Regions from separate parts of the Nocardioides sp. JCM 18998 genome, predicted to be linked through region 1. Evidence: predicted binding sites of a transcription regulator. Region 1 holds the regulator's gene; each other region holds the start of a gene.

What was found. The regulator LexA, encoded in region 1, represses DNA repair genes until DNA is damaged. The targets are predictions, from matches to a motif close to TCGAACANNTGTTCGA.
Region 2: a site for LexA is predicted at 2,439-2,454, ahead of ruvC (crossover junction endodeoxyribonuclease RuvC). Genes of this name have one in related genera too.
Region 3: a site for LexA is predicted at 2,803-2,818, ahead of ACZ5L9_RS00775 (HNH endonuclease signature motif containing protein). Genes of this name have one in related genera too.

What each region holds. Positions count from the first base shown of each region.
Region 1 covers NZ_AP043886.1:636,121-640,395, forward strand. Annotated here, with positions in the region: gene nrdR (transcriptional regulator NrdR) at 1-276, opposite strand, end outside; gene ACZ5L9_RS03025 (hypothetical protein) at 570-911, shown strand; gene ACZ5L9_RS03030 (LysM peptidoglycan-binding domain-containing protein) at 853-1,242, opposite strand; gene lexA (transcriptional repressor LexA) at 1,489-2,211, shown strand; gene ACZ5L9_RS03040 (phosphatase PAP2 family protein) at 2,283-3,068, shown strand; gene ACZ5L9_RS03045 (MXAN_6640 family putative metalloprotease) at 3,065-4,275, shown strand, end outside.
Region 2 covers NZ_AP043886.1:3,290,569-3,294,843, reverse strand. Annotated here, with positions in the region: gene ruvB (Holliday junction branch migration DNA helicase RuvB) at 85-1,164, opposite strand; gene ruvA (Holliday junction branch migration protein RuvA) at 1,177-1,797, opposite strand; gene ruvC (crossover junction endodeoxyribonuclease RuvC) at 1,794-2,426, opposite strand; gene ACZ5L9_RS15525 (YebC/PmpR family DNA-binding transcriptional regulator) at 2,598-3,368, opposite strand; gene pdxT (pyridoxal 5'-phosphate synthase glutaminase subunit PdxT) at 3,379-3,966, opposite strand; gene ACZ5L9_RS15515 (hypothetical protein) at 3,984-4,275, opposite strand, start outside.
Region 3 covers NZ_AP043886.1:158,398-162,672, forward strand. Annotated here, with positions in the region: gene ACZ5L9_RS00765 (Lrp/AsnC family transcriptional regulator) at 1-76, shown strand, start outside; gene ACZ5L9_RS00770 (NAD(P)/FAD-dependent oxidoreductase) at 73-1,440, shown strand; gene ACZ5L9_RS00775 (HNH endonuclease signature motif containing protein) at 1,449-2,738, opposite strand; gene ACZ5L9_RS00780 (M1 family metallopeptidase) at 3,234-4,275, opposite strand, start outside.

The sequences.
Region 1 (4,275 bases):
GAGCGTGTTCTCGACCTCCTGGCCCAGGCAGGCCAGCTGGTCCTCGGTGACCGGGCGGCCCTTGCAGGCCTTGCGGACGCCGGCGACCGCCTTGTCGCGGTTGAACGGCTCGGTCGCACCGGAGCGCTTGAGCACGGTCAGCTGCATCAGCTCGACGGTGGTGAACCGCTTCTCGCAGCCCTGGCACTGACGACGCCGGCGGATCGAGCCGCCGTCCTCGGCCACCCGGGAGTCGAGGACCTTCGTGTCGTTGTGCCGGCAGTAGGGGCAGTGCATGACGGTCCTCCTTCCTCGGGTGGTCTCTGCATCGTTCATGGGGCTCGCCGGTGTGGATCCCCCTGTGGAGGAAGCCGCCCCGACTGTGGAGAACGCGTCGCGATCTGTGCAACGAGCACGCACAAATGTGAACTAGATGTGGATAACTACATCCGTGTAACTACTAGATGTAGTGGTGACTCTATGCCCCGGCCGCAAGGCATGCAAGTGCTCCGGCGCGGCGCGCCGCGAGACCTCGGCGTGTCGCGCTCAAGGGGCGCCAAAGCGCCCCATCTCAGGAGAGAATGTGGCGCGTGGGGCAGCAGAACAGTGGCAAGCGCAAGGGCAGCCGGAGGGCGGCTCGGCCGCCGCGACGGTTCCGCAGGGACGTCTTCGCGCTGGCGCTCGGCGTCACGGTGGCGCTGATCGCGTGGGGCTATCTGGTCTATGCCGCGATCGACTTCGGTGGCGATGCACGCGACGGCGACGGCGCGTCGTGGCTCTTCCTGCTGCTGGCCGCGATCGGAGCCGCGGCGTGCCTCTTCGTCGCGCTGCTGCTGGGCGCCCGGGCACTCCGGGCGCTGGCGAGCGCTCCCGTCAGTTCGGGATACGCAGAGTCTGACCAGCCGACAGGCTCGCACCAGCGAGGCCATTGATCTTCTCGATGTGATCGATCATCGCGCGGACGTCGCCGTCGTCGGAGGCCGCCGACGCGAGGTCCCACAGCGTGTCGCCGGGGGCGACGACCACGGAGTGGGTCGACTCCGGGGCACCGGCCTGCGAGGCGGCGCCGGCGCCGTTGGAGATGAGCAGGCCGACGCCGAGCAGCGCGATCAGGCCGACGACGAAGACGACCACGCGACCGCGTCGGGTGAGCCGCAGCGTCGAGCCCTGACGCGGCGCGCGGGCCGCAGTCGCCGGGCGGACCGCTCGGACGTCGGTCGTACGCGGCGTCTCGAACAGCTGGTCGAGGGTCATCGAGCTCATGTCAGTCTCCTGGGGAAGGCGGGACTTGGTGTGTCCGAGACGATGTCTAACCGCGACCACTGACAGTTTTCGGTGGAGCGACCATCAGCGGCTTTCGATCAGACGTTCGATCGAACACATGAGCGAGAGTAGAACAAAGGTTCGAACTCGTTCAAGTGTTCGAACGAGATTTCTTGTGCCGTCTCGCGACACGCCGGATCGAACATCTGTTTGAATCCACCCGGGCGCGGCACTACCGTGAGACGCATGACCTCCAAGGAGCAGAGCAACCTGGCTGAGCTGCCCGACGGCCCGCCGGATGCGACCGGCCTCACCTACCGCCAGCAGCGCATCCTCGGTCACCTGCGCGACTGCATCGAGCAGCGCGGCTATCCGCCGAGCATGCGCGAGATCGGCACCGCGGTGGGCCTGACCTCGACCAGCTCGGTCGCCCATCAGCTCAAGGTCCTCGAGCAGAAGGGGTTCATCAAGCGCGACCCCCATCGCCCGCGCGCTCTCGAGGTCTTCCTGCCCGAGGTGCTCAAGGCCCGCAAGGCGATCAGCGGCGCCGAGGAGGTCGACTACGACGAGACCGGCATCGGCGACAGCCGCCCCGAGGCGCACTACGTCCCGCTGGTCGGCACCATCGCCGCGGGCGCACCGATCCTGGCCGAGGAGCAGACCGAGGCGGTCTTCCCCCTGCCGCGCGAGCTCGTCGGCGACGGCCAGCTGTTCCTGCTCAAGGTCAAGGGCGACTCGATGATCGAGGCGGCGATCTGCGACGGCGACTACATCGTCATCCAGCAGGCGCAGACCGCGAACAACGGCGACTTCGTGGCCGCGATGCTCGACGGCGAGGCGACCGTCAAGGAGTTCCGCCGCAAGGACGGCAAGCTCTGGCTGCTCCCCCACAACTCCGCGCTCGAGCCGATCGACGGGACCAATGCCACGATCCTGGGCAAGGTCACCGCCGTGCTACGCAGCCTGTGAAGGCGACCTCGGCATAATATCGGTGGGATCGGGCACGCCCGATCCCACCGTTTTTCTCAGGAGGCACCCGCGTGCAGGAGAACGTCATCGCCGGCGATGAGGCGATCCTCGCCCCGCCGACGGGGCGTCGCACCATCCGCCAGCGCCTCTCCACCGTCGGCGCCGGCCTGCGCGAGCTCCTGCTCATCTCGGCGCTCTACGTCGGCTACACCCTCTCGCGCCGGCTCGCCAGCGACGCCCGCGAGCCGGCGATCCACCGCGCGAAGGAGCTGCTCCGGATCGAGCGGGCCGTACGGCTCAACTGGGAACACCCGATCAACGACTTCTTCGTGCGCCACGACACGATCGGCCTGCTCGCCTCGTTCTGGTACGCCACCGCGCACTACATCATCACGCTCTCGGTGCTGGTCTGGCTCTACTTCAAGGGGCGCGACGCCTACATCCCCGCCCGTCGTGCGCTGCTCGTCACGACCGTCCTGGCGCTGACCCTCTACCTCATGCTGCCGACCGCGCCGCCGCGCTTCCTCGACGGCTACGCCGACGTGCTCGCCCTCCACTCCGACCAGGGTTGGTGGGGCTCCGACGCCTCCGCGCCCAAGGGTCTGGGCCACCTCACCAACGAGCTGGCGGCCTTCCCGTCTCTGCACGCGGGCTGGTCGCTGTGGTGCGCGATGGTGCTGCAACGACACGCCCGGTGGCGGATCGTCAAGATCCTCGGGTGGGCCGGCGCCTTCATCACGGCGGCTACCGTGATCGGTACGGGCAACCACTGGGTGCTCGACGTCCTGGTCGGCTGGATGGTGACCATCGCCGGCGTCGTGGCGGTTTGGGAGCTGACACCTAAACTGCCGGAGTGACGCGCGCCCTCCCCTCCTCCGCCGCCGCCCTGACCACCCTCGTGGTCGTGGTGGCGTCGCTGCTGTCCGTGTCCGTTGCGACCCCCGCTCAGGCGGAGCGCGGATCGGCGGTACGGCTACCGGCGGCGAGCGCGCTCGGCGACTCCGACGGCGATGCGCCGGGCGATGCGTCGATGTACCTGCGCCGGATCGCGCTGACCAAGAGCTCGCTGCGCGGCGCCGCCCGCAAGCGGGCCGAGGCCCAGGTCGCCCGCCCCAAGCTCGCCGGTGAGCGGATCGTCTGCTCCACCACCCACCCGATCTGCGTGCACTACGCGAGCGCGGGCGTCGACGCCCCCAAGGCGGGCGGCCCGATCACCCCACAGGTCGTGCTCAGCAACCTCGATCACATCTACTCGATCTACCAGAGCTCCGGCTACCGGATGCCCGAGGCCGACCACACCACCGGCGGTGGCACCACCCAGATCAACGGTGCGCCGGTGCCCGTCGACGACGTGGACATCTACCTGGCCAACATCGGTGATCAGGGCTACTACGGCTACTGCGCGCCCGAGCCGCTCGCCAGCGCGCCGTCCGCTCACCACACGCCGGCGTACTGCGTCCTCGACAACGACTACGCCGAGTTCCCGCACGGGACGCCGCTGTCCAACCTCCAGGTGACCGCCGCGCACGAGTTCTTCCACGCGGTGCAGTTCGCCTACGACGCGACCGAGGACCCGTGGTTCATGGAGTCCACCGCGGTGTGGATGGAGGACCAGGTCTTCGACAACATCAACGACAACATCCAGTACCTGCCATACGGGCCGCTGGGGAGGCCGTCGACCTCGCTCGACAAGAACACCACCTTCGGGGTGTACGGCGGCTGGATCTTCTTCCGCTGGGTCAGCGAGCATCACCCCCAGCTGGTCGGCCAGCTGCCCGGCATCATCCTGTCGATGTGGCAGCGCGCCGCGTCGGGCGCGCACGACCGCTACTCGCTCCAGGCCGTCAGCAGCGCACTCCAGGCGGCCAAGATGCCGCTGCGTACGGCGTTCGCCCGCTTCGCCGCCGCCAACCGCAACCCGGCGCACACCTACTCGGAGGGTCGCGCCAACCACTACCCCGTCGCGGCACCGGCCAAGAGCTACTTCCTGCGCAGCGGCAAGCGCGCCAGCGGCACCGTACGCATCAACCACATGGCCGCCTCTACCGAGCGCTTCACCCCGCG
Region 2 (4,275 bases), 1.7 Mb from region 1:
CAGCCGACGCGCAAGTGTAGCCATCACTGCCTCATGAGATGTCACCCGCGCCACATCCGACCCAGCCGCCCTCGGTGGCCGCGCTCAGTCGTCGAGCAGCGTTTCCCAGCCGTTCATGCCACCCGCAGGCGCCTTCAGCCCGAGGTGGGCCCAGGCGGCAGGGGTGGCGATGCGACCGCGGGGCGTACGGGCGAGGAAGCCGTTGCGCACGAGGAACGGCTCGGCGACCTCCTCCACGGTCTCGCGCTCCTCGCCGACGGCGACGGCGAGGGTGGAGATGCCGACCGGTCCCCCGCCGAAGCGACGGCAGAGCGCGTCCAGGACGGCGCGGTCGAGCCTGTCGAGGCCGAGCGGGTCGACCTCGTAGAGGTCGAGCGCCTTGCGGGCCAGGTCGCGGGTGACGTTGCCGTCGGCGCGGACCTGGGCGTAGTCGCGGACCCGGCGCAGCAGCCGGTTGGCGATGCGTGGGGTGCCGCGCGAGCGCGAGGCGATCTCGGCGGAGCCCTCGGCGTTGATCTCCACGCCGAGCAGGCCCGCGGAACGGCGCACGATGAGGTCGAGCTCGTCGGGCTCGTAGAACTCCAGATGGCCGGTGAAGCCGAACCGGTCGCGCAGCGGACCGGGCAGCAGGCCGGCGCGGGTGGTGGCGCCGACGAGGGTGAACGGCGGCAGGTCGAGCGGGATCGCGGTGGCGCCGGGGCCCTTGCCGATGACCACGTCGACCCGGAAGTCCTCCATCGCGAGGTAGAGCATCTCCTCGGCGGGCCGCGACATCCGGTGGACCTCGTCGACGAAGAGGACGTCGCCCTCGTTGAGCCCGCTGAGGATCGCCGCCAGGTCGCCGGCATGGGTGATCGCCGGGCCACTGGTGAGGCGCAGCGGGGTGCCCATCTCCGCGGCGATGATCATCGCCAGGGTGGTCTTGCCGAGTCCGGGCGGGCCGCTCAGCAGGACGTGGTCGGGGGCGCGTCCGCGCTGCTTGGCCGCCTCGAGGACCAGGCCGAGCTGGGCGCGGACGCGGGTCTGTCCGACGACCTCGTCCAGACTCTTCGGTCGCAGTGCCGCCTCGATCGCCCGCTCGTCCTCCGCGACGTCGACCGTCTCGGCGGCGGTGAGCCCGTCGAGGTAGGCGTTCTCGGCCGCTGTCAGCTCGTCGTCGTACATCGCGCGTACGCCTTATGCCTTGCTCAGCGACCGCAGCGCGGCGCGCAGCAGGGCGCCGACGTCCGGGACCCCGTTGGCCGAGCTGGTGGTGTCCGCCTGGTCGGCGACCGCCTCGACGGCCTTCTCCGCGTCCTTGACGGCGTATCCGAGGCCGGTGAGCCCCTGGACGACCTGGTCGCGCCATGGCGCGACGGGAGCACCGGGGGTGCCGCTGGGCAGGCCGGCGCGTACGGGAGCGCCGATCCGGTCCTTGAGCTCGAGGATGATCCGCTGCGCGCCCTTCTGACCGATGCCGGGCACGCGGGTCAGGGTCTTGACGTCGTCGCCGGCGATCGCGGTACGCATCCCGTCCGGCGAGAGGACCGCGAGCATCGCCTGGGCGAGCTTGGGGCCGACGCCGGAGGCGGTCTGCAGCAGCTCGAACATCTGCTTCTCGTCCTCGTCGGCGAAGCCGAAGAGGGTCAGGCTGTCCTCGCGGACGACCATGCTGCTGGGCAGGCTGGCCTCGGCGCCGGTGCGGAGCGTGGCCAGGGTGGCCGGGGTGCACATCAGCTCGAGGCCGATGCCACCGACCTCGACCACGGCGCTGGTCAGCGTCACGGCGGCCACGGTGCCACGGACGAAAGCGATCACTTCGTTCCCATCGTCGTACGGGTGGAGCGGGCGGCACGCGCCAGGCGCGCCTTGTTGTCCTGCGAGCGCGCCAGTGCCTCCTGGATGCGGGCCTGGTTGCGCGCGGCGGTGCTGCCGGCGCCGGCACGGCTCGCGGCCTGATCGATGCGGGCCTGAGCGCCGCCGCGCCAGATGTGGGTGATGGCCAGGGCGAGCGCGTCGGCGGCGTCGGCCGGCTTCGGCATCTCGGAGAGCCGCAGGATGCGGGTCACCATCGCACCGACCTGCGCCTTGTCGGCGCGACCGTTGCCGGAGACGGCGGCCTTGACCTCGGACGGGGTGTGCATCGCCACCGGGATGCCCCGGCGCGCCGCACACACCATGGCCAGGCCGCTGGCCTGGGCTGTGCCCATGATCGTGGAGACGTCGGAGCGGGCGAAGATCCGCTCGATGCTGACCGCGTCGGGGCGATGCTCCTCGATCCAGGCATCGATGCCCTTCTCGATGGTGACCAGGCGCTCCCAGACCGGCAGGGTCGAGGTCGTCTTGATGACGTTGACGTCGATCAGGGTCAGCGGCTTGCCGAGGTCGCCGTCGACGACCCCGATGCCGCAGCGGGTCAGGCCGGGGTCGATCCCGAGCACACGCATCCCACACCTCCTTCGAACGTCTGTTCGCAGGCTATCGGATGGGCGCCGGGCCCGGACGAGGGACACGCCCGTGTCGGCTCATCGAGGTATGCAGCGAAATAGGCACTTCCCGTGCGGAGTTCCGCACGGGAAGTGTCGGTTGGGCTGCATACCTCGACGAACCGTCGAGGATCACTCCTCGTCGAGCTGCTCCAGGATCTCGTCCGAGATGTCGGCGTTGGAGAAGACGTTCTGCACGTCGTCGAGGTCGTCGATGGCGTCGACGAGCTTCATCACCTTCGCGGCGGTCTCGGCGTCGGCGACCGGGATCTCCATGCTGGCCACGAACTCCACGTCGGCGGACTCGTAGTCGAGGCCCGCCTCCTGGACGGCCGTACGCACGGCGACCACGTCGGTCGGCTCCGCGTAGACCTGCCAGGCCTCGCCGAGGTCGTTGACGTCCTCGGCGCCGGCCTCGAGCGTGGCCTCGAGGACGGCGTCCTCGTCCACGGTCTTGTCGTCCTGCGCCTTGTTGAGGATGACGATGCCCTTGCGGCCGAAGAGCCGGCTGACCGAGCCCGGGTCGGCCATCGTGCCGCCGTTGCGGGTGACGGCGGTGCGGACCTCCATCGCGGCGCGGTTCTTGTTGTCGGTCAGACACTCCACGAGGAGCGCGACGCCGGCAGGACCGTAGACCTCGTACATGATGGTCGAGTAGTCGACGCCACCGCCGTCGAGGCCGCCGCCGCGCTTACGGGCGCGCTCGATGTTGTCGTTCGGGACCGACTGCTTCTTCGCCTTGTAGATCGCGTCGAACAGCGTCGGGTTGCCGGAGGGGTCGGGGCCACCCATCTTGGCCGCGATCTCGATGTTCTTGATGAGCTTCGCCCACAGCTTGCTGCGCTTCGCGTCGATCGCAGCCTTCTTGTGCTTCGTGGTCGCCCATTTGGAGTGCCCAGACATGGGCAGGATCTTACTGAGCGCGCACCATCTCCACGAACACCCCGTGCATCCGGGCGTCCTGACCCACCTCCGGGTGGAAGCTGGTGGCGAGCAGATGGCCCTGCCGTACGGCCACGGGGTGGCCCTGGCCCGCCACCTGGGAGCGCGCCAGCACCTCGACCTCGGGGCCGGTCTCCTCGACCCACGGAGCACGGATGAAGACGGCGTGCACCGGCTCATCGAGGCCCCGTACGTCCAGGTCGTCCTCGAAGGAGTCGACCTGGCGGCCGAACGCGTTGCGGCGGACCGTGATGTCCAGACCGCCGATCGTCTCCTGGCCCGCGATGCCGTCGACGATGCGGTCCGCGAGCAGGATCATCCCGGCACAGGTGCCGAAGGCCGGCATCCCGCCGCGGATCCGCTCACGCAGCGGCTCGAGCAGCTCGAAGTTGCGGGCGAGCTTGGCGATCGTGGTCGACTCCCCGCCGGGGATCACCAGCCCGTCGCACTGCTCCAGCTCGCTGGTCCGGCGGACCGTCAGGGTCTCCGCCCCCAGGCTGTCGAGACTCGCGACGTGCTCCCGCACGTCACCTTGCAGGGCAAGCACACCGATCCGCACCGCTGGAGTGTAGGGCGCTACGGGGTGTAGGTCCCCACGCAGGCCGTGAACGCGCTGACGCCGACGACGCCGGTGACCGAGACCCGGTAGCCGACGGTGTCGGTCGTCGAGACCCAGTTGGTGTTGAGCAGGCCGCTCTGCACCGAGATGTAGTAGGTCGTCTGCAGGGCCAGCAGCGAGCCGGGCATCGGCCACGAGGTCGTCGTGGTGGTGAGCGTCGACGGCGCCGCAGTGGCGCTGCCGGCCCGGTAGGTGATGACGTAACGGGTCGGCACGGGGCCGGTCGTCGGCGCCGTCCAGGAGAGCGTC
Region 3 (4,275 bases), 480 kb from region 1:
GGGCGTGGCGAGCACCGAAACGTTCATGTACCTCAAGCTGCAGAAGCAGACCTACAACTTCGGCGTCCCGGCGTGAGGCCGACCGTCACGGGGTCGGTGTGGGAGACGACGGCCGGCCCGGCTCCCACAGCACGTCCCGCCCTGTCCGGGGACATGGCGTGCGACGTCGCGATCGTCGGTGCCGGCTACACCGGGCTGTGGACCGCCTACTACCTCGCCTCGGCCCGGCCCGACCTGCGGATCGTGATCCTCGAGGCCGAGACGGCCGGCTTCGGCGCCTCCGGCCGCAACGGCGGCTGGTGCTCCGCGCTCTTCCCGGCCTCGCTGGAGTCGCTCGCCGAGATGTCGTCACGTACCGCGGCGCTGGCGCAGCACGCCGCGATGCGCGCCTCGATCGACGAAGTGATCGCCGTCGCCGCCGCTGAGGGCATCGAGGCCGACATCGCCAAGGGCGGCACCATCGTGCTGGCACGCAACGAGCCGCAGCTGGCTCGTGCCCGCGAAGAGGTCGCACACGCCGGGTCGTGGGGACTCGACGACGTCCGCCTGCTCTCGGCATCCGAGGCCACCGCTCGCGTACGGGCGACGGGCGTGGTCGGTGCGACCTACACCCCCGACTGCGCGGCGGTGCACCCGCTCAAGCTCGCACGTGGCCTGGCCGCCGTGGTCGAGCGGCTCGGCGTCACGATCCACGAGCGGACCCGCGTCACCGCCATCGAGCCGCATCGCGCTGTCACCGCCCGCGGGACCGTCACCGCCGATGTCGTCGTCCGCGCGACCGAGGGCTACACGCCCGCGCTCGCCGGCCTCGAGCGCGAGGTGATCCCGGTGCACTCGCTGATCGTCGCCACCGCTCCCCTGCCGGCGTCGGTGTGGGAGGAGATCGGGCTGGCACAACGCGAGACGTTCGCCGACCACCGCCACCTCGTGGTCTACGGTCAGCGCACTGCGGACGACCGGCTCGTCTTCGGCGGCCGCGGCGCGCCGTACGCGTTCGGATCGCGCACCGGGGGACGCTACGAGGAGGACGAGCGGGTCTTCGCCGCCCTGCGTGCCACCGTCGCCGACCTCTTCCCGGTCCTCACCGGCGCGCGCTTCACCCATTCGTGGGGCGGCGCGCTCGGCATCGCCCGGGACTGGTGCGCCTCCGTCGGGCTCGATCAGACGACCGGGCTTGCGTGGGCGGGCGGGTACGTCGGCGACGGCGTCTCCACCACCAACCTCGCCGGCCGCACGCTGCGCGACCTGATCCTCGGCGAGTCCACGGCACTCACCGCTCTGCCCTGGGTCGGCCACCGCTCCCCGCAGTGGGAGCCCGAGCCCCTCCGATGGCTCGGTGTCAACGCCGGCCTCGTAGCCACCACCCTCGCGGACCGCGAGGAGGCCCTCACCGGCAAGCCCTCCTGGCTCGCCCGCGCAACAGCGCCGTTCCTGGGCTGACGCGTGGATCAGCCCGGTGGTTGAGGTGTGAGCGCGGCGAGCCTCGACGCGTCCGTCGTCCCGGTGGGGTCGACGTGGAAGGCCTGGTGGTGGGGGCTGGTCCAGAGGAACTCGCCGGGACTCAACTGGGTGTACCCCCAGCCAGCATGGGTCTTGACCCGATGATGCAGCCGACACAGGGGCGCCAGATTCGCCGAGGTGGTGGACCCGCCGTGTTCGTAGGGGTCGATGTGGTCCAGATCCGCGGTCCGGGCGCTGCGGGTGCAGTGCGGGAACACGCAGACCCGGTTGCGCAGCACGATCTGCTCCCGCAGCGTCGCTGAGGGCTGGTAGCCCGACGAGACGAGGTCGGTGTTGAGGTCGATCACCGGCCGAATGCTCACCGTCGTGCCGGGGCGGGTGAGCCGGGTGCGGAGCCGCTCGATCCCGACCACGTAGTCGCCGGAGCCGTGCTCCACACGAGCCACCTCCGGCTCGCCCACGTGCAGGTGGACGTACAGCGTCGCGGCCGACCCGCCGGTGGTGATCTCTCCGGTGGTCAGGCCGAGTGCGAGTTCGCGGCGCGCGATCTCTCCCACCGCCAACGCCCGCCGCACGTCGAGTGGCTCCTCGGAGCCGTTCAGCAGGAGTTGGTGGGCGGCGCGGGCGATCGCTGTCTCGAAGTCGCGGGCATCCACCACATCCAGGGACGCACTCAACCCGGCGCAACCACCGGTGACGTCGCGGTCATGGACGCTGACGTGGCGGTGCTCGGCAGCAGCGATCTCGTCGGCGTGGGCCTGTTCGGGGTCGAAGCGTCGGATCGCCTCGGTGACGAGGCGTTCGAGGCGCACGATCCCGATCTTGTGCGCGTCCGGTGCCACCTGGGCATCCACCCAGGCTGCCGCGTCCGGGGGCAGGGTGAGGGTCTGGGATGCGATCTGGCGGGCCTTGAACGGTTCCAACGGTCCCGACGCCATTCGTGCCCACACCAACGGGAGGCGATACCGCAGCTCGAGCACGGTCCCGAGCCACAACCGGGCCGAGTCGGCCGAGCGTCCCAGGACGGTAGCGAGCTCGGCGACGGCGAACTCCGCGACCAGCGGCGCCCCTTCGCCCGCGATCGCGAGCTCGTGGTCGGTGCCCGGCACCGTCATCGCCCGATCGATCGAGTCGGTCGAGTGCAGGTCCGCCCAGTCCAAGGCGAGGCGCATGAGCCGGATCTCGGCTTGGCGGGCGTCCTCGCGCGCCGCGCCCATCGCATCCAGGAGCCCGACAGGGGTGTCCCGGTCGAGCTCAAGGGCGAGTGCGGTGGTCATGGTTCGAATCTACGGACAGGGTCCGACAGTTTTGGATCCAGATCACCTGTTCAGAGATCCCTTTTCGAATATATCTTCCCGTGTCTCTTTCTGTGCCACGGGGCTGGTGGCCCGACGGAACTGTGCTCGTCTCGCGGTCTGTGCCAAGACACTCGACTGGCACTCTCTGTGCCGCTCTTCCCTTGAAATCGTGGCTGGGACCGTCGCCTCCGGTACGCCACCCGCCCACCGGCAGCTGCCGGTGGGCGGGTGGCGTACGTACGGCCTGCTGGCGATCACGAAGACCAACAAGAGAAGAGCGGTACAGCGGGTGCCACCTACCTGTCTTGGCACCGTCCCAGCGCGGAGCACAGCACCGTCGGACCACCATGCGTGTGGTCCCGTCCAAAGACAACGTGTCGGAGGGCCGAGTCGACCGTGCGGGAGGGCCGAGTCGGTCGTGCGGGAGGGCCGAGTCGGCGGTGCCGGAGGGCCGAGCCGGTCGTGCGGGAGGGCCTAGTCGAGGCCGTTCGCAGCCGTGCGAGCGGGGCGGCGCGGCGTCTCCAGCCACGCCTTGAAGAACCCACGGAGGTGCTCGCCCGACACGTGAGCGGCGTACTGCTCGAACTCCTTCGTCGTCGCGGCGCGGCCGGCGTGGCTGCTCGCCCAGCCCCGCATGATCAACCAGAAGTCCCGCTCCCCCACGCGGTTGCGCAGGGCCTGCAGGGTGAGCGCGCCGCGCTGGTAGACCTGCGCGGTCCACAGGCGCGACGCCCCGGGCTGGGCGACGCGGGTCGACCAGAACCGCCCGAGCAGCCGCGCATAGTCGCTCTGGAGCCGATCCTGCGCCGAGGGGCCGCCGTGGGCCTCGGTCCAAGACCACTCCATGAAGGTCGCGAAGCCCTCGTTGAGCCACACGTCGCGCCAGCGCGAGAGCCGCACCGAATCGCCGAACCACTGGTGCGCCAGCTCGTGCACCACCGTGGTGGTCCGCTCGGCGTCGAGCACCGGATAGGTCGGACGGGTCTGGTTCTCCAGCGCGAAGCCCGGGTTGAGAGCGGTGGTGACGCCGCCGACCGTCTCGAAGGGGTACGGCCCGAGCCGGCCGGTCAGCCAGTGGGTGATGGCGGGCGTCTGCCGCATCAGCCGCATCGACCGGGCCCGCTCCGGGGCCGGCAGCTCGTCGGAGACCGCGACCAGCCACGGCAGGCCGTGGCTGGTGCCCTGCGCGACCTCGTAGTCTCCGGCGGTGAAGTACGCGAGGTAAGGCGCCATCGGGTCGCGCGCGACCCAGCGGGTGGTGGCGAGCGCCCCGTCGACCGTACGGCTGACCTGGCGGCCGTTGGCGACGACCGTCTTGCTCGCGGGGACGGTGACGCTGATGTCCATCGTGGCGGCGTCTGCCGGGGTGTCGTTCGACGGGAACCACCAGGCCGCCATGTGCGGCTCGTTCATGGCGGTGACCTCGCCGCCGTCGGCGAGCCAGTCGCACTCGCCCTGCCAGCAGATCCTGCCCGGGAAGCCGGCGTAGCTGACCGTCACGGTGAAGGTCGCGCCC